2 regions of the Mycobacteroides immunogenum genome follow, and region 1 is predicted to be linked to the other one. Evidence: riboswitches for the same ligand, from Rfam matches in the RefSeq annotation. Region 1 holds a riboswitch; the other holds the start of a gene.
What was found. A riboswitch is a leader RNA that binds a small molecule or an ion and turns the genes downstream of it on or off. The one in region 1 is predicted to bind S-adenosylmethionine.
Positions count from the first base shown of each region.

Region 2: linked by a shared signal. The riboswitch ahead of ABG82_RS20900 (bifunctional o-acetylhomoserine/o-acetylserine sulfhydrylase) and the one ahead of ABG82_RS03155 (aminotransferase class V-fold PLP-dependent enzyme) in region 1 are both predicted to bind S-adenosylmethionine.

Region 1 is NZ_CP011530.1:613,077-624,938, forward strand. Features, by position in the region: gene ABG82_RS03135 (polysaccharide biosynthesis protein) at 1-1,279, opposite strand, end outside; gene ABG82_RS03140 (M1 family metallopeptidase) at 1,276-2,628, opposite strand; gene ABG82_RS03145 (Pls/PosA family non-ribosomal peptide synthetase) at 2,625-6,653, opposite strand; gene ABG82_RS03150 (TerC family protein) at 6,739-7,704, opposite strand; SAM riboswitch class IV at 7,960-8,104, shown strand; gene ABG82_RS03155 (aminotransferase class V-fold PLP-dependent enzyme) at 8,137-9,432, shown strand; gene ABG82_RS03160 (flavin-containing monooxygenase) at 9,516-11,105, shown strand; gene ABG82_RS03165 (hypothetical protein) at 11,198-11,617, shown strand; gene ABG82_RS03170 (2-oxo-4-hydroxy-4-carboxy-5-ureidoimidazoline decarboxylase) at 11,638-11,862, opposite strand, start outside.
Region 2 is NZ_CP011530.1:4,204,780-4,216,641, forward strand. Features, by position in the region: gene ABG82_RS20865 (SMP-30/gluconolactonase/LRE family protein) at 1-289, shown strand, start outside; gene ABG82_RS20870 (D-alanyl-D-alanine carboxypeptidase family protein) at 363-1,649, shown strand; gene yhjD (inner membrane protein YhjD) at 1,646-2,674, opposite strand; gene trpS (tryptophan--tRNA ligase) at 2,694-3,716, opposite strand; gene ABG82_RS20885 (exodeoxyribonuclease III) at 3,780-4,601, opposite strand; gene ABG82_RS20890 (alpha/beta fold hydrolase) at 4,731-5,609, shown strand; gene ABG82_RS20895 (NADP-dependent isocitrate dehydrogenase) at 5,695-7,935, opposite strand; SAM riboswitch class IV at 8,128-8,274, shown strand; gene ABG82_RS20900 (bifunctional o-acetylhomoserine/o-acetylserine sulfhydrylase) at 8,448-9,776, shown strand; gene metX (homoserine O-acetyltransferase MetX) at 9,824-10,960, shown strand; gene ABG82_RS20910 (class I SAM-dependent methyltransferase) at 10,984-11,721, shown strand; gene ABG82_RS20915 (hypothetical protein) at 11,788-11,862, shown strand, end outside.

The sequences.
Region 1 (11,862 bases):
CCTCGGCGATCTCCGGGTCCCGCCACAACGCGAGTGCGGCCAGATGCACCACGATTCCGACGATCGGGCCGCCGAGCAACGCGATCACCGTACGTTCCTCCAGGTCCAGCGGCAGCAGTAGAAGAAGCGCCGAAACCACTGTCGCACCAACCCATCCCGCTGAATACGCGAGGTGACGGGCGTGTGCCACGGTAGCCGCGCCGGTCAGCGTCAACAACGCGATCATGACCGCGCCGGCGGTGAGCCACCCCAGCAGCGGTCCGCCGGCCTGGTACGCGGGGTCGAACACCGTGCGCAGTAGCCACGGGCCGATGGACGCGGCGAGGGCGATCCCCACCGCGCCGACTCCGACGATGATGGCGGCCGGGGTGATCAGCGCGCTGAGACGCCGCTCCCGCTCGTCCACGAAATGAGCGATGAGATTGCCCTGCAATGCTGTCAGCGGTACCAGCAAGGGTGCACGGGTCAGCGTGACGGCCAGAATCACCACGCCGCCGGTGGTGCCCAGATCGCCCGCTGTCGACTGCAACAGCACGGGGAAGCCCATCACCAGGACCGCGCTGGCCGCCGCCGCGGCGATCGAATGCCGGGCGCCACGCAGGAACTCCATGGTGTCGACGAGTGCGGGCACCTTGAGTGCCTCGCGGGTTGGTTTCGAGACCAAGGTCAGCAGTAACCACGACATCGAGCCCGCTACCGTCGCCCACAGGTATCCGACGAGTCCGATGGTGGCCGCGAAGGTGACGACGGCAACCACCAAGCGGATTCCCGCATCGGTGACCATGAGAATGCCGTACTGCGTCCAGCGGCTCGAGCCGGCCAGCGCGCCCAGAGTGGTCGCGTGCATGCAGAATCCGGCCAGTCCGCCGGCGAGCAATGCCACGCTGAGCCAACGGAACTCGGTGAACACATGCGACGCCCACAGTGGCGCGGTGCCGACGATGCCGACCGCGGAAGCGATCGCGAAAGCGAAGGCGATCCGGATGGGCAAGGATGAGCCACTGGGGTGCAGACCGTCCGGCAGCGGGGCGGACAGCGCGGATCGGTCTCGCTGGGTCAGGGACAGCCGCACCTCGCGGGTGGTCTCCTGCAGCAGGCCGTTGGCGGCGCCAGTCACTAAACCGAAAGCGCCCCAGAAGACTCCGAACACCGAGAACAAGGCCGGCCCCAGCTCGCGGGCGGCCAGATACAGCACGGTGTAGCCGCAGATCGCGCTGACGGCGGTGGCGGCACCGATACGTGCGACGCTGGAACGGGTGCTGGGACCGGCGTCGGTCACTTCCGGTCCAAGGGCGGGAGTTGCTTCTCGTAGAGCCAGGCGGTCCACAGCGGGCGCAGGGATTCATCGGAGTAGCCGGCGGCCAGCCCGGTGAAGTCGTCGGTAATGACGGTGCTGTGCTGGTACCTGCTGGTCCAGTCTTGTAGTAACGCAAAGAATTTTGTGTCGCCAAGGCGTAATCGCAAGGCGTGCAATGTCAGTGCTCCGCGCTTGTACACGCGATCGTCGAACATCAATTGTGGGCCCGGATCGGCCAGAATCAAGTCTTGGGGAAGGTCTTTCAGTTTTTGGTGGTAGTGGCGGGCACGGGCATCGGCGGTCGGCCCTCCGGATTCCTCTGACCACAGCCATTCGGCGTAACAGGCAAATCCTTCGTGCAGCCAGATATCGCGCCACCGCCGCGCGGTCACGCTATTGCCGAACCATTGATGTGCCAGCTCGTGCGCCACCAGTCGTTCGGAGTGCCGTGAGCCGTCGCAATGGTTGGCGCCGAACACCGAAATCCCCTGTGCCTCCAGCGGGATATCGAGATCGTCGTCGGTGACCACCACGGTGTATCCGGCGGCAAACGGGTAGGGGCCGAACTGTTTGATGAACAGCCTCATCATCTGGGTTTGCCGGCCGAAGTCGTGTTCGAACCGGTCCCGCAGCCGCGATGGCAATGCGGCACTCATCGAGATGGGATTCTTGGCCAGCTTGATCAGCTGATAATCGCCTATCTGCAATGTCGCCAGATATGGCGCCATCGGTTCTGGCTGTTCGTAGGTCCAGGTGGTGTGCGCGGCCCGAACCCGCCGAGAGATCAGCTCTCCATTGGAGACAACGCAGTATGGGCTGTCGCTGGTAATGACGAATCGGTAGCTCGCCTTGGAGCTGGGGTGGTCGTCACAGGGAAACCAGGATGCCGCGCCATTGGGCTGCCCGGCGACGAGGACCCCGTTGGACAGCTCCTCGAATCCGACATCTCCCCACATGCTGTTGATGGGCCGTGGTGATCCGCCGTAACGAACCACCACGGTCATCGCCGCTCCGGCGGGGATCGCGGATACCAGCTTGACGGTTATCTTGCCGGCGCGATGTCCGAAATGCGTTGGACGCCGCCCATTCACCGTCACTTTCGAGACGCCGAGGGTATCGGCGAGATCCAGGGTGAATTCCTTGAGAGTGGCCAAGGTGAACGCGGTGATGGTCGCGGTGCCGGTCAGCCGGTTGATGGCGACCTTGTATTCCAGGTCCAGCTCGTAGCGCGACACCCGGTACCCGTAGTTGCCGTTTTGGGGCAGGTAGGGATCGATGACCGGAGGCCGTGGGGGGAGCCTTTTGGCTGCCTTTTTGCCTGGTTTGGTCATGCGGCCCCGGAATTCTTACGTGGCGAAGCCTTGCCGCCCTTGGTCTTCTTCGGTGCCATTGGATCCAGCTTGCCCCATGGCGAGATGGGGTTGCCCTGCCACCTGGTTGACGGAGGTACGACGTCACCCCGGACCACCAGAGAAGCGGGGCCGACGGTGGCTCCGGCGCCCAGCTCGGCGGCCGGTAGTGCCACGCAATGTGGCCCGAGCGTGGCGCCCTCGCCGAGGATTACGGTGTCCATCCGCATGATCCGGTCGTGGAACAGATGTGTCTGCACCACGCAGCCGCGGTTCACCGTCGCACCCTTGCCCAGGGTCACCAGATCGGCCTCGGGTAGCCAGTACGTCTCGCACCACACGCCGCGCCCGATGGTGGCGCCCAGACCGCGCAGCCACCAGTTCTGCATGATCGTTCCCGACGCGGCGCGTGCGAACCAGACGGCGGCAACGGTTTCCACGAATGTGTCGGCGACTTCATTGCGCCAGACGAACGAAGACCAGAGGGGCTTCTCGACCGCCTTGGTACGGCCCACCACCAGCCACTTGGCCACCACGCTGACAACACCGGCCACCGCGCCGGCAACCAGCAGCACCAGGCCGCTCAACGCACCGGCCACCAAGAAGTTGAACCTGATGGCGATGGTCTGCAGGCTCAGTAGCACCCCGACGCCAATCCCGAAGGTCACGATGATCGGGATGATGCGGCAGGTCTCCACGATGCCGCGCATGACCTTGAGCCGGAACGGCGGCTCGAAGGTGAGGGCGGAATCCGCGCCATCGGCCTTGCGGCGCAACCGCTTCGGTGGACTACCGATCCACGAAGATCCCGACTTGGCCTTGTGCGGGGTGGCGGAGAGGACCGCGACCAGTGCGTCGTTGGGCACCTTGCGCCCCGGCTGGGTGATCCCGGAGTTCCCGAGGAATGCGCGTTTGCCGATCCGGGCCTTGGCGATGTGGATCCAGCCGCCACCCAACTCGTAGGACGCGACCATCGTGTCGTCGGCCAGGAACGCGCCGTCGTCGACCTCGGTGAACTTCGGCACCAGTAGCGCCGTCGAGATCTCGGTGTCCTTACCGATTTTCGCGCCCAGGATGCGCAGCCACCACGGGGTCAGCTGGCTGGCGTAGATCGGGAACAGATAGTTGCGGGCGGCGTCCATCAGACGCTCGGTGGCCCAGAGCTGCCACCCCTGCCGGCTGCGCACGGGGTGGTAGCCCTCGTGTACGCCGAGCGATAACAGCCGCACCAGCACGACCGTGATGGTGGCGTAGACGATCACGCTGACCAGCGCCGCCGCCGGCGTCCAGACAAGCGCGGGCACTACGGCCGCACAGATGGTGGCGGCGTCCCGGATGCCATAGGCGACCACGGCCAGCCCGGCCGCCAGTGCCAGCAGCGGAAGCCCGCCCAGCAGAATCGATGTCAGCCCATAGATCGGGACCCACTGTCCGGCACGGGGCGGGCGGTAGTCGGGCCAGGGGTGGCGGGCCTTACCGGATTTGACGGCCGGCGAGCCCTTCCAGTACTGGCCGTTCTTGACCCGGCCGACCACGCCCGAAGCTGGTGCGACATCGGCATTCTTGCCGACGACCGCTCCCGGAAGCAGAGTGGTGCGGGCGCCGACGGTGGCGTCGTCGCCGATGACGATGGGGCCGACGTGGAATTTGTCGCCGTCAACCCAGTGCCCGGAGAGGTCCACCTCTGGTTCGACCGAACTGCGGTCGCCCAGCTCCAGCCAGCCGGTGACCGGTGGCGAGGAATGCAGGTCCACGCCATTGCCCACGCGTGCACCCAGCGCTCTGGCGTAGTAGACCATCCACGGTGCGCCGGAAAGGTTCTCGGCGCCGCTGGCGGTGGCGAGCCGGTCCGCGATCCAGACCCGCAGGTGCACGCTGCCGCCGCGCTCATAAGTGCCGGGCTTGACGCCGGACAGCAGCAGCCGGGCGCCGAGGACGGTGATGCTCATCCGGCCCAGCGGAGTGATGAACAAGATGAAGGCCGCCAGCAGGACCCACCAATTGACCGTCACCAGCCAGGGCACCTTGCTGAACATCGCGAACACGTTGTTGGCCAGGGCAAGCCATGTCGCCCACTGCAGACCCGTCAGGGTGGTGAGCGGAACAGTGGCGAGCAACTGGGCCAATTCGGTAAGGCGCGGCACCGGTTTGACGACTCGGGGTTCTACCTCGGCGGGGGGAGCCAGCTCGTCCAGGAACGTGGCCAATGAGCCGAGCCTCGGTTGGTCGTACAGGTTGGCGACGGTCACCTGCGGATAGCGTTGCCGCAGCGCCGCGACCAGCTGGGCCGCGGAGAGCGATCCACCGCCGAGCGCGAAGAAGTCGGCTTCGGGGCCGTCGATCGGTGCGGCCAGGATGTCCCGCCACAGGTCGGCGAGCCAGCCCATGGTGCCGCCCAGTTCGGGTGCGTCGTCATCGGCGCCGGCCCCCGGCGGTGGCCAGGGTAGCGCGTTACGGTCGACCTTTCCGGATGTGCGCGTGGGCAATTCATCCAATTTGACCAGTCGGGGTACCAGTGCGGCGGGAAGCGATTCGGCCAGGCTCGCACGGGCCGCGGCAATGTCGAAGTTGGGGTCGGCGCTGGCGATGTAGCCCACCAGCAGCGGGGTGCCGCTGGCGGTCTTGCGCACCGCGGCCGCACCCCCGCTCACGCCGGGCAGGTTGACCAGGGCGGCGTCCACCTCGCCCAGCTCGATGCGGCGCCCGCCCACCTTCACCTGGTCGTCGGCGCGGCCCTGGAAGTACAACCCGTCGGGTTCCAAGCGGACCAGGTCGCCGCTTCGATAGGCCCGTGACCAACCCAAAGTGTCAAGGGGAGCGTATTTTTCGGCGTCCTTCTCGGGATCCAGATACCGGGCCAGGCCGACACCGCCGATGACCAACTCGCCGGCCTCGCCGTAACCGACCTGGTTGCCCTGCGCGTCCACGACCGCCAGATCCCACCCGGGTAGCGGCAGTCCGATGCTGACGGGACTCACTCCGTCGAGTCGGGCCGCGCATGCCACCACCGTCGCCTCGGTGGGACCATAGGTGTTCCACACCTCGCGCGCCGCGCCGTCTTCGCCGGTGGCCAGCCGTTCGGCCAGGTCGGGCGGGCATGCCTCACCGCCGAAAATCAGCAGCCGTACCGCTTCCAGCGCCTCCGCGGGCCACAACGCGGCCAGGGTGGGCACCGTGGAGACCACGGTGACATCGCGCGAGACCAGCCACGGCCCCAGATCCATGCCGCTACGCACCAGCGAGCGCGGTGCCGGTACCAGGCAGGCTCCATACCGCCATGCCAGCCACATCTCTTCGCAGGAAGCGTCGAAAGCCACCGATAGTCCGGCGAGCACTCGATCATCCGGCCCGATCGGGTTGTCCTGCAAGAACATTTGTGCCTCGGCGTCGACAAACGCGGCGGCGTTACGGTGCGTCACCGCGACGCCCTTGGGCGTACCGGTGGAACCCGAGGTGAAGATGATCCACGCGTCATCGCGGGGCGTCGGTTTGGTGGCCCGCCAGCCTCGCGACGAGCCGGGGCCGCGCACCAGCCCACCGGGAGTTATCACGGCCGCGACCTGCGCCTCGCCGAACACCAGCGCGGCGCGCTCGTCGGGGTCGTCGGCGTCGACGGGAACGTATGCCGCCCCCGCCGCCAGGGTGGCGAGGATCGCCACGTATAGCGAGTAGCTGCCCGAGGGCATCCGGATGCCGACACGATCGCCCCGGCCGATACCGCGGCTGCCCAGCCACTCCACGCTGGCTTCCACGTCGACAATCAGCTCGGAATAGGTGAGCTGAATGGTGCCGTCGTCGATGGCCGGTGCGTCGGGATGCTCCGCGGCAGTCGAGTAGAGGATGTCGATCAGGGTGCGCGCAGGTGGCGCCGACCTACCGAGGAGATATTGCGGAGGTACCGGGTGGCCCGGGGCTTCCTGGACGACGGGTTGAGGCGCGTGCTGAGGCGCCGGGTCCGGTGCCTCCTCGTGCGCGCGGCTCGTGGGTGACTCGTCGGGGCCGGTCACGCTGCTCCTCGTAATTTCCGCGATCGGATGGGCTGCCGCAGCGAAGCCTATCGGTCCGGCTGCGGCGCGGCTCGTTGCCGCGCGGCTATGGGGCCGCGCGCCTGGTCTTGTACAGGCTGGCAACGGTGGTGATGAGCAGCGTCACCACGATCACCCCGAGACTTGCCAGTGTGGGGATCTCGGGCACGTGCACCGGTTCGCCGCCATTGATGAAGGGCAGTTCGTTCTCATGCAGGGCGTGCAGGATCAGTTTGATGCCGATGAAGAACAGGATGAACGCCAATCCCTGCGATAGGTACACCAAGCGCTTGAGCATGTCGCCGAGCAGGAAGTACAGCTGACGCAGCCCCATCAGGGCGAAGACATTGGCAGTGAATACCAGGTAGGGCTCTTTGGTGAGTCCGTAGATGGCCGGGATCGAGTCGAGGGCGAACAGCAGGTCGGTGGTGCCCAGCGCGACGATCACCAGGAACATCGGCGTCATCAGCCGCTTTCCGTTTTCCCGGACCCACAGCCGCAGCCCGTCCCACTTGTCGGTGGTGCGCAGGTGCTTGCGGGCGAATTGCACCACGGCGTTGTCGGCATCGTCGTCGTGTTCGGTATCGCGGGCCAGATTGATCGCGGTGTACACCAGGAACGCCCCGAAAAGGTAAAAGATCCAGGTGAACTGCTCGATGGCGACGGCGCCCAGCGCGATGAAAATACCGCGGAAGATCAGAGCCAGGATGATGCCGACCAGCAGGGCCTCTTGCTGATAGACCCTCGGCACTTTGAAGCTGGCCATGATGATCAAGAAGATGAACAGGTTGTCTACCGACAGGCTGTATTCGGTGAGCCAGCCCGCATAGAACTCCAGCCCGTATTGGCCGCCGTGGAAGAGCCATACCCACAGCCCGAAGGCCAGTGCCAGTCCCACATAGATGCTGAGTGCGATGGCGGTTTCACGGGTCGAGGGCTCGTGGGGCCGTCGGCCGATCACCACGACGTCGATCAGCAGGATCGCGACCGTGACGGCCAGCGTGATGATCCACTCGAGCTGAGATACCTGCATTACTGAACCTCCGGTCGCCAAAACGCCGGAGGTCTCTTCCGCCGGCAGGTCACCGGCCCGCGGCACCGACCGGACCATCATTGGCCGATGTGATGACGACACCGCAGCGAAGGAATACTCCCCTCCGTTGCCCAGTGTGCCCTATGGGCACCGCGACCGGAAATCGAGACAGGTCGCCAACCTGGCGCCGAGCATTTCAATCACCGTGCGCAATGCGCTTGACGCTGGCGGCGGCCCGCGGGCACACTGCGCTCAGGTCATGAGAACCAGCGATAAGCCCTGGCTAGCTGGTCGGCAACCCTCCTCCATGCCGTTCGCCTGCACGCGAGCGGCGCATCCACGGCGGGGTGCTCCAGGTGACGACCTGGCCGCGCGCGACCGTGCGCGGCAAGCGTGGACTCGCCGGGCGGGTCCGGTGAGATGGGATGTCACATGTCAGTGTCCGCACAATCAGGGTTTGAGCAGCCGGCCGCGCAGGTAGTGGGAGCCGATACCAAAGTTCCACTGGCCCAAGGCGGCTGGATTCGGTATGCCAATTTCGATTACGCCGCCAGCGCGCCCGCGCTCAGTGATGTCGCGGCCCGCGTCACCGCGTTGCTGCCGTACTACGCCAGCGTGCATCGGGGTGCGGGCTATGCCTCACGCGTGTGCACGAAGCTCTACGAGGGCGCTCGGGAAACCGTCGCGCGTTTCGTTGGTGCCGCAGACGGCCAGCACGTGATCTTCACGCGCAACACCACCGATTCACTCAATCTGCTGGCGTCTGCCGTACCGGGAGAGGTGGTGGTGCTCGATATCGAGCACCACGCAAACCTGTTGACCTGGCAGCGATATGGCGCTCGCGTGGTGGCGCATCGAGCTACCGTCGCGGACACCGTGGCCGCGCTGGACCAGGAGTTGGCGCGGCGGCCCGCCGCACTCTTGGCGGTCACCGGTGCCTCCAATGTCACCGGTGAGGTGCTGCCGCTAGCCGAACTGGCGGCCGTGGCCCACCGCAACGGGGCGCGGATCGCCGTGGACGGGGCGCAGCTGGCACCCCACCGCCGAATAGATCTTGCCGCTGACGGAATCGACTATCTGGCGTTTTCCGGGCACAAGCTCTACGCGCCGTTCGGCGCCGGAGTCCTCGTGGGGCAGGCCGATTGGCTCGATGCCGCCACGCCCTATCTCGCGGGGGGCGGCGCGGTCCGCGATGTGGATATCGATGGGGCCGATTGGTTCACCGGCCCGCAGCGGCATGAGGCGGGTACCCCCAATGTGGTTGGCGTGGCCGCGGTGGCCGCTGCGTGTGAGGCGTTGACCGCCCTCGGCGATGTGGGACAGGCCGAGGAAGCGCTCACGGCACAGCTGCGAGAAGGGCTCGGTGGGATTGAAGGCGTTGACACTCTGCGCATTTGGGAGGGTGATCGTGACGGGCTGGGCATCGTGTCCTTTACCGTCGCCGGCTATACGCCGTCGGTGGTCGCCGCCTATCTGTCGGCTGAGCACGGTATCGGGCTGCGTGACGGGCGATTCTGCGCGCACCCGCTGTTGGCCAGGCTGGGCGCGCCGGGTGGTGCGCTGCGCGCCAGCATCGGGCTGGGAACCACCGCCGGCGACATCACCCGCCTCATCGGCGCGATCACCGAGCTTGTCGAGCGCGGGCCGGCCCTGACCTACACCGAGCGCGACGGGCAGGTCGGGCCGCTGGACGATCCGCGCCCACTGCCGGACTTCCTGGCGGCATGATTGCGCATTCCGCATATCCGTAACTATTAATACGTGTTACTTTCAGTCCGACACATAACGGGTCGGACTGACAAGGACGTCGTATGACTAGTGCGCGTGTGCAAGGTGGAGTGGCCAACCAGCCCGGACCGGGTGTGCCCGACCATGAGGTCGTGATCATCGGGGCCGGTTTCGGGGGCATCGGAGCCGCGGTGGAACTGATCAAAAGAGGAATCCACGACTTCGTGATCCTGGAAAAGTGGGGTGCTGCCGGTGGTACCTGGCACGCCAACAAATACCCGGGGGTGGCGGTCGACATCCCGACCTTCATTTACAGCTTCTCCTACGATCAGAAGACCACCTGGTCCAAGTTCTTCACCCCGGGCGACGAGCTCGAGCAGTACGCCAATGAACTCGTCGATAAGCATGAGCTGCGCGACAGAATCCGATTCAACACACGCGTCGTACGTCAGGAATTTGATGAGTCCCAAAATATTTGGGTACTCACGCTGGAGGACGACAGTGTCATCACCGGTCGGCATGTAATAGCCGCGACCGGCGGGCTCGAGCAACCCAAGCTCCCCGAGATTGACGGGATCGACTCCTACAAGGGAGTTTTGATGCATACCGCGCTCTGGGACAAGGATGTTCAGCTCGCCGGCAAGCGGGTGGCTGTAATCGGAACCGGCGCCACCTCACTGCAGATGGTTCCGGAAATCGCTCCAGAAGTCGGCCATCTCACCGTGTTTCAGCGCACCCCCATCTATGTGGGGCCCAAACCCGACTGGAAGTACAACAGCTTCTGGCGGGCGCTTTTCGGGTTCCCGGGGGTGGCCAAGGGCATCCGGTATGCCATCAACCTCAGTACCGCGTACATCCCGGATGCCGTCTTCAGGATCGATTCCAAGTACGCCGAATCCGCCTCGATGGCCCTGGCCAACAGGATTCGGTCTTGGATGCGCACCCAAGTGGACGACCCGGTAACCCGGGAGAAGCTATTGCCCTACTACGGATTCGGCTGCAAGCGCCCCTCGTTCTCCAACACCTATCTCAAGACCTTCAACCGCCCAAATGTGGCCTTGGTGACCGAGCCGATCGAGCGCATCACGGAGAAGGGATTGCTGACAGCGGACGGGACCGAGCACGAAGTAGACGTGCTGATCTGCGCCACCGGGTTCGCCATCTGGGATCACATGCCGGCTTTCCCGACCACGGGACGGCGTGGCAAGGACCTCAAGCGGTTCTTTCAGGAGAATCGCTACCAGGCATATCAGGGTGTCTCGATTCCCGATTACCCGAACTTCTTTCTGGTGCTGGGTCCCTACGGGTATGTGTTCGGCCCGTATCACATGCTCATCGAGTCGACCACGACGCACGCGGCCCGCGTCATCGCAGAGACTAAGAAACGAGGGGCAACCACCGCAGAGGTGAAGCCGGAAGTGCATGACGCGTACTTCCACAAGATGCATGAGCGCAACAAGAATCATCTGTGGCTTTCCCCCGCATGCTCAACGGCCAATACCTACTACATCGACAACCACGGCGATTCCCCCTTCCGTCCGGGCGGTTTCGGCGAGATGTACTTCCACAACAAGTACTTCCGGCTGGACAACTACAGCTATGGCACCGAGACGGTCACGCCTGTTGCGAAAGCAGCGCGCCGGCGCAAGCGCAACAAAGAAGTCGTGGGATGAGACTGTTGGCCCCGCCGGCCTGATCGGGGTTGATCCGCTCATCAGGAATTCAACGATGGCCCTCACGGGTTCTCGCAGGTACCGTTGCGTTTGTGTCGACACAACAGGAAACGTTTCGGGTCTTCACCGACGGCGCTGCCGGATGGCAGGAACTGACCAACGGAACGGGTGTCACCGCGCGCGTCAACGCTCCCGATCTCAAGCAGGCGCAGCGGGCCAGGCATTCCCTGCGAACCTCGCGCAAGGACGCTGTCGCCGTGATCCTGGACGTGTACGTGCACATTGAGGCCGATTCACGATCGGCCCGTAAACATTTCGCCAGTCTGCGGGTGCCGGCGGCGGTCTCGTACGCGGGGACTCCCGAGGGACTGGCGGGCCTGATCGCCGACATCTATCTGGCCGGGGTGGCCGACGGGGTCACCTTGATTCCGGTATCGCCGACCACAGACATCGATTGCGCCGCTCGCCGGGTGTTCGCGTTGCTGCCGCAGCGGATACCGCTAGCCGCCTAGCAGGCGCCGGTGGAGGCCGCTCACCAGTTGTCGTAGCCGCCTTCGGGCCCGAGCATGCGCTCCAGCCGCGTGCGATTGATCTTCGCGAGCTCGTTGCGGGTTACTTTGCGTTCGGTATCCGCGTCGTGATGCATTCGATCAGAGATCGCGCGCAGCACCGAGGCGCCGTCCTGACCACACAAATGCATGACGAAGCGATGGCCGAAGTGATGTTCGTAGCGATGGGCAGCGGCACGCAGCGCGGC
Region 2 (11,862 bases), 2.0 Mb from region 1:
CAGCCCGCGCAATGCGCTCGCCGAATGGCTACTCCCTCGCTCGCCCGCCATCCGAAAGGCGCTGTGGCAGCTGCCCGATGCCCTGCTGCCGGGGACGGACACCGATCCGTGGGTCATCGCGGTGAACCCGGACACCGGCGAGGTGGTATCCAACGTCAGCGGCGCGTCGCGGGACCTGCGCACCGTCACCGGCGTCGTCGAATCGGGCGGGCGGCTGTGGATGGGCTGCATCGGGTCGGCCGCCGTCGGTCACATCAGCCTGGCCGATATCGCACCGGCGGGGCGCTAAGCCAGTAAGTCACATCCGACACAGCCGTAACATCCCCCAGTTCAGGGTGGCATTCGCTTACTGTGACGAAGCGATGACCACCCGGACCTCAGTGCCACAGCGCCGCCAGGCCATGCGATCAGCTGCGACTCGTCTTGCCGCTGCCACCGCCGCCGGGCTGATCGTTGCCGCCCTGCCGCTGAGCACTCCACTCGCCAGCGCCGAGCCCGGATTCACGCCGCCCGACACCAGTGGCTGCCCCTACAAGGTGGTGACCCCGCCCGCCGTCGACACCTCCGAGGTACCCAAGGCCGGCGGCGACCCGCCCGCTCCACTGCCGGTACCGGCCAAGCCCATCGGCGGCGAGATGCTCGGACGCTGCGATGTGATCACTCCGGAGGGGGCCGGCCCGGTACCCAATGACGTCTCCGCGGAATCGTGGCTCATCGCCGATCTGAACACCGGCAATGTGGTGGCCGCCAAGGACCCTCATGCCCGGCACCGTCCCGCCAGTGTCATCAAGGTGCTGGTCGCCATGGAGGCCATCAACAACCTGAACCTCAACCAAGCGGTGGTGGGTACCCAGGATGACGCGAACAGCGAAGGCACCCGGGTGGGGGTCGATGTCGGCGGCACCTACACGGTCCGGCAGCTACTGACCGGCCTGCTGATGAACTCGGGCAACGACGCCGCGCACGCGCTGGCGGTACAGCTCGGCGGGATGGACGAGACCGTCGCCAAGATCAACGACATGGCGCAGAAACTCGGCGCACGGGACACCCGCGCGGCCACCCCGTCCGGCCTCGACGGCCCCGGCATGAGCACCTCCGCCTACGACCTCGGCCTGTTCTACAAATACGCGTTCGCCGACCCCACCTTCGCCGATCTGGTATCGGAGCCGAAGGCCACGTTCCCCGGTCATCCCGCCAAACCCGGTGAGCCCGACAACCATCCGGCATACGAGATGACGAACGACAACAAGCTGCTCTACAACTACCCCGGCGCGCTCGGCGGCAAGACCGGATACACCGACGACGCGCAACAGACCTTTGTCGGCGCCGCCGAACGCGACGGCCGCCGGCTGGTGGTCACCATGTTGCGCGGCACTCGCCTGCCGATCGCCCCCTGGGAGCAGGCGGCTCATCTGCTGGACTACGGGTTCTCCACGCCGCGTGATGCTTCTATCGGCAAGCTTGTCGATCCGGACCCGTCGCTGTTGACCAAACCGCATGCCGACGACACACCCGTGGCACAGGCCGCGGGTCTGCCCGCCGAGGCGGTCAACAGCGTTCCGGTGCGGGTGGGTGTGACCATCATCGGCGCGATGATCGTGTTCGGCCTCATCCTGGCGGCCCGCTCACTCAATCGCCGTCAGGCCTAGTCGCCGCCGCGGCCCAGCCACGAAATACCGATCGCACCAAGAACTCCGGCTCCAAACGCGGCAATCACTCCCAGCTTGGACGGGCGCTCCACGGTCTCGACCCGCGTGGTGATGACCACGGGTTCGGGCGGTGGCACATAGGCATATGGCCGGTTCTCGTCGGACGTGGCCGCCCACGCGGTGGCGTAGAGCAGCAGACGCGCGGTGATGTACGCGAACACCATGATGCCGAGCACCGGCCCGAACGTGGAACCCGCCGGACCGTGCATGATCACGCTCAGGTAGATCGAGGCAACCTGCTTGAACAACTCGAAACCGATCGCCGCGATGAGCCCCGCCCGCACCGAACTTGAGAACGGCAGCCGCTCCCTGGGCAGCCGCGCGATCATCCAGGTGAACAACGCCCAGGACAACACGGTCGCTATCCCGATGGTCACCACTTTGAGCAGCACCGACGGGATGGTGACGTCATGCAACCCCAGCCAGCCGAGTACGCGCAGGATCGTCTTCTCGTCGCCGACGGCGGTCACCGCGATGGTGAGTGCGAGCGCCACGAATGTGGAGCCGAGCGCGAGCAGGTCCGACAGCTTGCCCTTGACGAAGTTCTCCGAGTCGTTGGGCTGCTCCCACATGGCACTGAGCGCCGCCCGCACGTTGGCCATCCAGCCCAGCCCGGCCCAGGCCGCGGTCGCCAGACCTGCGATACCCAGGCTCGTGCGCGAAGCAATCGCCGTATCCATCAAATTGATTAGCTGGTTGCCCACCTCACCGGAGATGGCCCCACTAATGCGGCCGCGTAGCTCCGCAATCGTGTCCGGGCGGCGGGACAACACAAACCCCATGGCCGCGAACGCGACCATCATGAGCGGAAACAGCGCAAAGACCGTGAAATAGGTGATTCCCGCGGCGAAGAAGTTGCCGTTTACCTTTCCGTACCGCTCTTGCATGCGCATGATGTGGTCGAACCAGGGAAATCGTGCGCGATAGCGGTCAAGAATCCCAGGCTTATCGTCTCCGGCCACCACTCACCGCCTCTGCTGTTCGCTACCTCGCGGGCCGGACAAACCCTATCCGGTCGTAGACCTCGGTGAGAGTCTTCTCCGCCAGCTCCTGGGCGCGCGCCGCGCCGGACGCCAGGATGTCGTCCAGGGCCGCGGTGTCGGTGAGCAGCTCATTCGTCCGATCCCGGACCGGCGTGACGAACTCGACCAGCGCCTCGGCGGTGTCCTTCTTCAGGTCCCCGTAGCCGCGCCCGGCGTACCCGTCGACGAGGCCGTCGATATCGGCACCGGTGAGGGCGGACTGAATGCTCAGCAAGTTCGAGACACCCGGCTTGGCCTCCCGATCGAACCGGATCTCCCGGTCGCTGTCGGTCTGCGCCGACTTGACCTTCTTGGCCGAGGCCGCCGGTTCATCGAGCAGATTGATCAGGCCGGCGGGGGTAGAGGCCGACTTGCTCATCTTGACCGTCGGGTCTTGCAAGTCGTAGATGCGGGCCGCGTTCTTCGGCACGAACGTCTCCGGCAGCACAAAGGTCTGGCCGTATCGACCGTTGAATCGCTGCGCCACATCGCGAGTCAGTTCGAGGTGCTGACGCTGGTCGTCTCCGACCGGCACCACATTGGTCTGGTACAGCAAGATATCGGCGGCCATCAGCACCGGGTAGGTGAACAGGCCCACCGTGGTGGCGTCGTTACCCTGCTTGGCCGACTTGTCCTTGAACTGGGTCATCCGGGCGGCTTCCCCATAGCCGGTCAAACAGCCCAGTACCCAAGCCAATTCGGCATGTGCCGGCACATGGCTTTGTACGAAGATGGCGCTCACGGCCGGGTCGACGCCGAGCGCTACGTACTGCGCGACCACCGCGCGGGTGCGCCGCCGCAGTTCCTCGGGGTCCTGCGCGACGGTGATGGCGTGCAGGTCCACGACGCAGAACAGCGCCTCGTACTCGTGCTGCAACCGCACCCACTGCTGCACCGCACCCAGCACATTTCCGAGATGAAGGGAATCGGCGGTGGGTTGAATGCCGGAGAACAGGCGTCCCCGGGCGGCGGTTTCGGCAGTCATAGTGCGTCCATCCTGGCATGCCCGGTCAAAGCGATTTTGGCTGCCGCTCGGTGTGCGGGATACCTAGCGGTACTCCACCGTCACCGGCGCATGGTCGGACCAGCGCAGTGCGTAGGCCTCCGCCCGCTCGACTCGCGCCGAATGCGCACGCCGACCCAGATCGGGGGTGGCCAGGTGATAGTCGATGCGCCATCCGGCATCGTTGTCGAAGGCCTTGCCGCGCCACGACCACCAGCTGTACGGCCCGTCCACATCCGGATGCAGTAGCCGGAAACTGTCGACCCAGCCGGCTTCCAGCAACGAGCCCACCCATGCCCGCTCCTCCGGCAGGAAGCCCGCCTTCTTCTGGTTCGCCTTCCACGCCTTGATATCTCGCTCGGTATGGCCGATGTTCCAATCGCCACAGATCACCGCGTCACGGCCGCTGGCGGCCAACTTCCCCATCCTGGCACCCACCGCCGCCATGAAGCGCTCCTTCTCTTCCTGGCGTTCGGTGCCCGCCTCACCGGTGGGCAGGTAGATGCTCGCCACGGTGAGGTCGCCGATCTCGGCCTCCAGATACCGGCCCGACTCATCGAATTCGCCGCCGTCGGCGTCCAAAGCCACCCTGGTCGCGGTCGCCGGAACGCGGCTCAGAATCCCCACACCGCTGCGCCCCTTCACACTGGACGCGGCGCTGACCACCTGCCACCCGGCCGCCAGGGCCGGGGCCAGCGCCTCCAGCAGCTGCTCCTCCTCGGCGCGCACCTCCTGCAGACACACGATGTCGGCGCTCGTCTGCTCCAGCCAGGGCAGCAGTCCACGGTTCTCCGCGGACCGTTCCTTGACGGCGGCTCGGATGCCGTTGACGTTGATGGTGGTGACGGTGATCTTCTTGGCGCTCATCGGTCGCCGACGATAGTCGAGTGGTGTGACAGTCCCGAGTGAGCCTGAGCGAGCGCGGAAATAGGGGCCTGTAAATTGACGCAACAGACAGTAATGTCAACGCAGAGGTTGGCGCACTAGGAGGACCGCATGCTGGAAGCCATCTTGTCGAAGCCGTCGAACCGGCGTGCACCCATCGAGATGGGCGCGGGCGAGCCGGTGCTGCTGCTACACCCGTTCATGCTGTCGCAGTCGGTCTGGGAGACGGTCGCCGAGCAGCTCGCCGACGCCGGGTATGAGGTGTTCGCCCCGACCTATCCCGGGCACAACGGCGGCGGCCCGATGCCCAAGCTACCTCCGTTCTCACAGCGGTCGGTCGATGTCTATCTGGACCAACTCGAGCAGATCATGGATCAAAAGGGCTGGGAAACAGCACATCTGGTCGGCAACTCGCTGGGCGGCTGGATCGCCCTGGGCCTGGCGCAGCGTGGTCGCGCCCGCAGCGTCACCGCCATCGCTCCCGCCGGCGGTTGGACCAAGTACTCGGCGCTGAAGGCGGAGATCGTGGTGAAGTTCGCGGCCATGCTGCCCTGGCTGGCGTTCTCACGGCTGCTGGGCCGCCGCGCGGCGGGCCTGCCGTTCGTCAAATTCGCCACCGCGCGCGCCCTATGCGGGGAGACCGAGGCGCTGAGCCTGCCGGACTTCCACAGCATCTTCGAGGACATCACCCACTGCCCGGCATATTTCGCGTCGCTGACATCGATCCTGCCCGCACCGGGCCTGCAGAACCTGAACACCATTTCGGTGCCCGCGCAGCTGGTGCTCTGCGAGAAGGACGAGATCGTGCCTCCCGGCCGCTTCGGCACGCTGATCGGTCAGGGGCTGCCCTCCGGCGCCCGGCGGATCACCTTGGCGGGCATGGGACATGTGCCCATGCTCGAGGCGCCGGGTCAGGTCACCGAAGTGATCACCGACCTGATCGATCCGCTCGTCGCCGCCAAGCGCGGTGCGGCCTCCGACGCCGGCTAGTCACCCCGTAAACGCCGACACGCCGCGTTCTGCGCATCCCTCTCGGGAAACGCGTCAGAACGCGGCCTGTCGGCGCTGTAAGGACTTAGGCTTCGACGACGGATGCCAGGACGCTGTTGAAGGTCGCACTCGGGCGCATCACCGCGGCGGTCTTCTCGGGGTCCGGCGCGTAGTAGCCGCCGATATCGGCGGGGCTGCCCTGCACGGCCGCGAGCTCGGCGACGATCTCGTCCTCGTTCTCGACCAGCTGCTTGGCCAGCGGCGCGAACAGCTCGGCCAGCTCCACGTCCTCGGTCTGCGCGGCCAGCTCGGCCGCCCAGTACAACGCCAGGTAGAACTGGCTGCCGCGGTTGTCCAGCTCGCCGGCCTTGCGTGACGGGCTCTTGTCGTTCTCCAGCAGCTTCCCGGTCGCGGCATCCAGCGTGGTGGCCAGGATCTTGGCCCGGGCGTTTCCGGTCTTGATGCCCAGGTCTTCGAGGCTGACCGCCAGCGCCAGGAACTCACCGAGCGAATCCCACCGCAGGTGGTTCTCCTCGACCAGCTGGCTGACGTGCTTAGGTGCCGAACCGCCGGCACCCGTCTCGTACAGTCCACCGCCGGCCATCAGCGGCACGATGGACAGCATCTTGGCGCTGGTGCCCAGCTCCAGGATCGGGAAAAGGTCGGTCAGGTAGTCACGCAGGATGTTGCCGGTCGCCGAGATGGTGTCGAGCCCGCGGATGACCCGCTCCATGGTGTACCGGATCGCCCATACCTGCGGCATGATCTGGATCTCCAGGCCCTCGGTGTCGTGGTCCTTGAGGTAGGCCTTGACCTTCTTGCGCAGCTCGTTCTCGTGCGGGCGCTCGGTGTCCAGCCAGAACACCACGGTCATCCCCGACTCGCGGGCACGCGTGACGGCCAGCTTCACCCAGTCCTTGATCGCCGCGTCGCGAACGACCGGCATGCGCCAGATGTCGCCCTCTTCGACGTTCTGGGTCAGCAGCACCTCACCGGTCTCGATGTCGACGACGTCGGCGACACCCGCCTCGGTGATCTCGAAGGTCTTGTCGTGGCTGCCGTACTCCTCGGCCTTCTGCGCCATCAGGCCGACGTTGGGCACGGTGCCCATAGTCCGGGGATCGAACTGGCCGTGGGTCTTCACGAAATTGATCATCTCCTGGTAAATCCGGGAGAAGGTCGACTCCGGGTTGACGGCCTTGGTGTCCTTGAGCTTGCCGTCGGCGCCGTACATCTTGCCGCCTGCGCGGATCATGGCGGGCATCGAGGCGTCGACGATCACGTCGCTGGGCGAGTGGAAGTTCGAGATGCCCTTGGCCGAGTCCACCATCGCCAGCTCGGGACGGTGCTCATGGCAGGCGTGCAGGTCGCGGATGATCTCCTCGTGCTGCGACGCGGGCAGCGCCTCGATCTTGCTGTACAGGTCGGACATGCCGTTGTTGACGTTGACGCCCAGCTCGTCGAACAGCTCCTGATGCTTGGCGAAGGCGTCCTTGTAGAAGATCTTGACCGCGTGGCCGAACACGATCGGGTGGCTGACCCGCATCATGGTGGCCTTGACGTGCAGGGACAGCATCACGCCGGTCTTGTAGGCGTCCTCGATCTGCTCCTCGTAGAAGTCGCAGAGCGCCTTCTTGCTCATGAACATGCTGTCGATGATGTCGCCCTCGCCCAGCTTGACCTCGGGCTTGAGCACGACGGTCTCGCCGCTCTTGGTGGTCAGCACCATCTTGACCTTGCGGTCGCGGTCCAGCGTCAGCGACTTCTCACCGTGGTAGAAATCGCCCTCCTTCATGGTGGCGACGTGAGTACGCGAGGCCTGCGACCACTTCCCCATGCTGTGCGGGTGCTTGCGGGCGTATTCCTTGACGGCCTTCGGCGCGCGCCGATCCGAGTTTCCTTCGCGCAGAACAGGATTCACGGCACTGCCGAGACACTTGGTGTAACGGGCCTTGATCGCCTGCTCTTCGTCGTTCTTGGGGTCACCGGGGTAGTCGGGCAGCTTGTAGCCCTTGCCCTGCAGTTCCTTGATGGCGGCGAGCAGTTGCGGCACCGATGCGCTGATGTTGGGCAGCTTGATGATGTTGGTCTCGGGCAGCTGCGTCAGCCGGCCCAACTCGGCCAGGTTGTCCGGAACCTGCTGGTCTTCGGGGAGGTATTCGGCGAACTCGGCGAGGATGCGCGCCGCGACCGAGATGTCACTGGTTTGGACATCGATACCGGCCGGTCCGGCGAATGCCCGGATGATCGGCAAGAAGGAGTACGTCGCGAGCAGCGGCGCCTCGTCTGTCAGCGTGTAGATGATGGTCGGCTGCTGCGCACTCATGGTCACTCCCGGCATCGTTGATCGGACTTGTTGGTCGGTCAAAATCTCAGGTACCCCGTGGGTCACACGGGCTCCTATTCAGTATCACGTCGGCTCCGAGCCTAGGCGGGCGGACGGCCTGTGATCGCGCTCCCATACGTGCTTGGACTACCTGGTGGCAACCATTCGGTGAATTGAGATACGCTGCTAATCGGTCATGAGTACCAGCGTCAAGCCCCGGCTCGCTGGTCGGCAACCCTCCAACCGCGGTGGGGTGCCCCGGGTGATGACCAGGTTGAGTAGCCGACTGGCTGTCAGAGGTTGATGACGGAACGGTCGGCCACACGGCAAGCGCGGGTCCGATGGCGGGCCCCGAGAAGACAGGTTGGCCCGATGGAGTATTTGTCACCCGGGGGTAGGTCCCTGCGTTCCTGTTGTCGGTTCCGGTTGTTCTTCGCGCCAGCGGCTCATCAGCACTGTCACTGTTGCCCCCAGCCCTGACCTCCCTACCCGACCACTCCCAGGAGAGCTCCATGACCGATATCGACCGCACCGCCCAGTGGACCTTCGAGACCAAGCAGATCCACGCGGGCCAGTCCGCCGACACGGCGACCAACGCCCGGGCCCTGCCGATCTACCAGACCACCTCTTACGTCTTCAATGACACCGCGCACGCCGCCGCGCTCTTCGGATTGTCCGAAGAAGGCAACATCTACACCCGCATCGGCAACCCCACCCAGGACGTTGTCGAGCAGCGCATCGCCGCCCTGGAAGGCGGGGTGGCGGCGCTGCTGCTGGCATCCGGGCAGGCCGCGGCGACCCTGGCGATCGTGAACATCGCGCAGGCCGGCGACAACATCGTGTCCAGCCCCCGGCTGTACGGCGGCACCTACAACCTGCTGCACTACACCCTGCCGCGCCTGGGCATCTCGACCACCTTCGTCGACGACCCCGACGATCTGGAGTCGTGGCGCAAGGCCATCACCCCGGACACCAAGGCGCTGTTCGCCGAGTCGATCTCCAACCCGCAGAACGACATTCTCGATATCGCGGGCCTGTCCGAGATCGCGCACGCGGCAGGTATCCCCCTGATCGTCGACAACACCGTCGCCACGCCGTACCTGATTCAGCCGCTGGCGCACGGGGCCGACGTAGTGGTGCACTCGGCCACCAAATACCTTGGCGGACACGGCAATGCCATCGGTGGCGTGATCATCGACGGCGGCACGTTCGACTGGACCCAGGGGCGTCATCCCGGGTTCACCACCCCGGATCCGAGCTACCACGGGGTGGTGTTCGCCGACCTGGGCGCGCCCGCCTATGCCCTCAAGGCACGTGTGCAGCTACTGCGCGATCTCGGTCCGGCCATCTCACCGTTCAACGCCTTCCTCATCGCCCAGGGCCTGGAAACATTGAGCCTGCGCGTGGAGCGGCACGTCGCGAACGCACAGCGGGTGGCCGAGTTCCTGGTCAGCCAGCCGGAAGTCACCCGCGTCAACTACGCCGGGCTGCCCACGTCGCCCTGGTACGAGCGCGCGCAGGCCCTGGCCCCCAAGGGTGCCGGTGCCGTGCTCGCTTTCGAACTGGACGGCGGCGTCGAGGCGGCGACCACCTTCATCGATTCGCTGACCCTGCACAGCCAGGTGGCCAACATCGGCGATGTGCGCTCCCTGGTCATCCACCCCGCCACCACCACGCACGGACAGCTTTCGCCCACCGAGCAGGCGGCCTCGGGCGTCACACCGGGACTGGTCCGGTTGGCCGTCGGCATCGAGGGCATCGACGACATCCTGGCCGACCTGGAGTCCGGATTCGCGGCCGTGCGCCGGCTCAAACAACCCGCGGCGGTGGCATCATCGTGACCTTGACCGACGATCTTCGCGCAAGCGGCTCATCCGCCGGCCAGCAGCTGCCGGCGCCCGGCATTGCCCTGCCCCAGGGCGATGAGATCGCCTATGTGCCAATCGGTTCGGTGACGCTGGAAAGCGGTGCCGTGATCGACGACGTGACCGTCGCGGTGCAGAGCTGGGGAGAGCTCTCGCCCCGCCGCGACAACGTGGTCTTCGTCTGCCATGCGCTCACCGCCGATTCTCACGTGGTGGGGCCCGCCGGACCCGAGCACATCACCGGCGGGTGGTGGGAGGGCATCATCGGCCCGGGCGCGGCCATCGACACCAACCATTGGTGTGCCGTCGCCACCAACGTCCTGGGCGGTTGCCGGGGCACCACCGGCCCCACGTCACTCGCCGCTGACGGCAAGCCGTGGGGTTCACGATTCCCCGAGGTATCGGTGCGCGACCAGGTGCACGCCGATGTCGCCGCACTTGCGCAACTGGGTATCACCGAGGTGGCCGCCGTCGTCGGTGGATCGATGGGTGGCGCACGCGCACTGGAATGGGCCGTGACGCACCCGGATTCGGTACGTGCGGCGCTGGTGCTGGCGGTCGGCGCGAGGGCAACCGGCGACCAGATCGGCACGCAGAGCACGCAGATCGCCGCGATCCAGGCCGACCCGGACTGGCAGGGCGGTGACTATCACGGCAGTGGACGCAGCCCCGTTAACGGCCTGAATCTGGCCCGGCGCATCGCACACCTGACCTATCGCGGCGAGGTCGAGCTGGACACCCGGTTCGGCAACAGCCCGCAGGTCGGCCCGGACGGACCCGAGGACCCCTGGGCGGACGGCCGGTACGCGGTGCAGAGCTACCTGGAACATCAGGGCAACAAGTTCATTCGGCGCTTCGACGCGGGCAGCTACGTCATCCTGACCGAATCGCTCAACCGCCACGATGTGGGCCGCGGCCGTGGAGGCGTCGAGAAGGCGTTGAAGAGCTGCCCGGTCCCCGTCGTGGTCGGCGGCATCACCTCCGATCGGCTGTACCCGTTGCGACTGCAGGAGGAATTAGCGGACCTGCTGCCGGGTTGTACCGGCTTGCGGGTGGTTGAGTCTGTGCACGGCCATGACGCGTTCCTCATCGAGTTCGATGCGGTGAGCGAGCTGGTGCGGGAGACGCTCGCACTGGCCAAGGCAACACAGGCTTCGTAAACACCGGACCAGAGGGAGCGCGAATGCCGGACGCACAAGCAGAACCATCGCTGTCGTTCGGTTCGCAGGCAGCCGCCTACGAACGAGGCCGGCCCTCGTATCCACCCGAGGCAATCGATTGGCTGCTGCCGCCCGGAGCGCACGATGTCCTGGATCTGGGCGCAGGCACCGGCAAGCTGACCACCCGCCTGGTGGAGCGCGGACTCAATGTCGTCGCGGTCGATCCCCTCGCCGAAATGCTTGAGGTGCTGAGCAATTCGCTGCCCGATACCCCCGCGCTACTGGGCACCGCCGAAGAGATTCCACTGCCCGACAACAGCGTGGATGCCGTGCTGGTGGCGCAGGCCTGGCATTGGGTGGACCCCGAGCGCGCCATCCCCGAGGTGGCACGAGTACTCCGCCCGGGCGGGCGACTGGGCCTGGTGTGGAATGTGCGCGACGAACGCCTGGGCTGGGTGTCGGACCTGGGGCACATCATCGGCCATGAGAACGCGTCGGACTCGGCCGACATCCAGGAGCTTCCCGCACCGTTCACAGCGCAAGAGCGCCACCAGGTGGAGTGGACGAGTTACCTTACCCCGCAAGCACTTCTAGATATGGTGGCCTCACGCAGCTACTGCATCACCGCCCCCGAGGCCGCCCGGAAGAAGACCCTGCAGCAGGTTCGCGAGCTGCTTGCCACCCATCCCGCGCTGGCACAGTCGACGGGTCTTGCGCTGCCCTACGTGACGGTGAGCATCCGGGCGACCCTGAATCACTGAACGGGTGCCTCAATTCACAGGGTTCTTCCCAAGACGCGCGCGCCCCGGTGCCGCTACGGTGTACCCGTGCATACGGATCGCCGCCTGCTGGCAGCCCTCTTTGTCACCACCACGCTCCTGACCCCGGCACTCGCCAGCTGT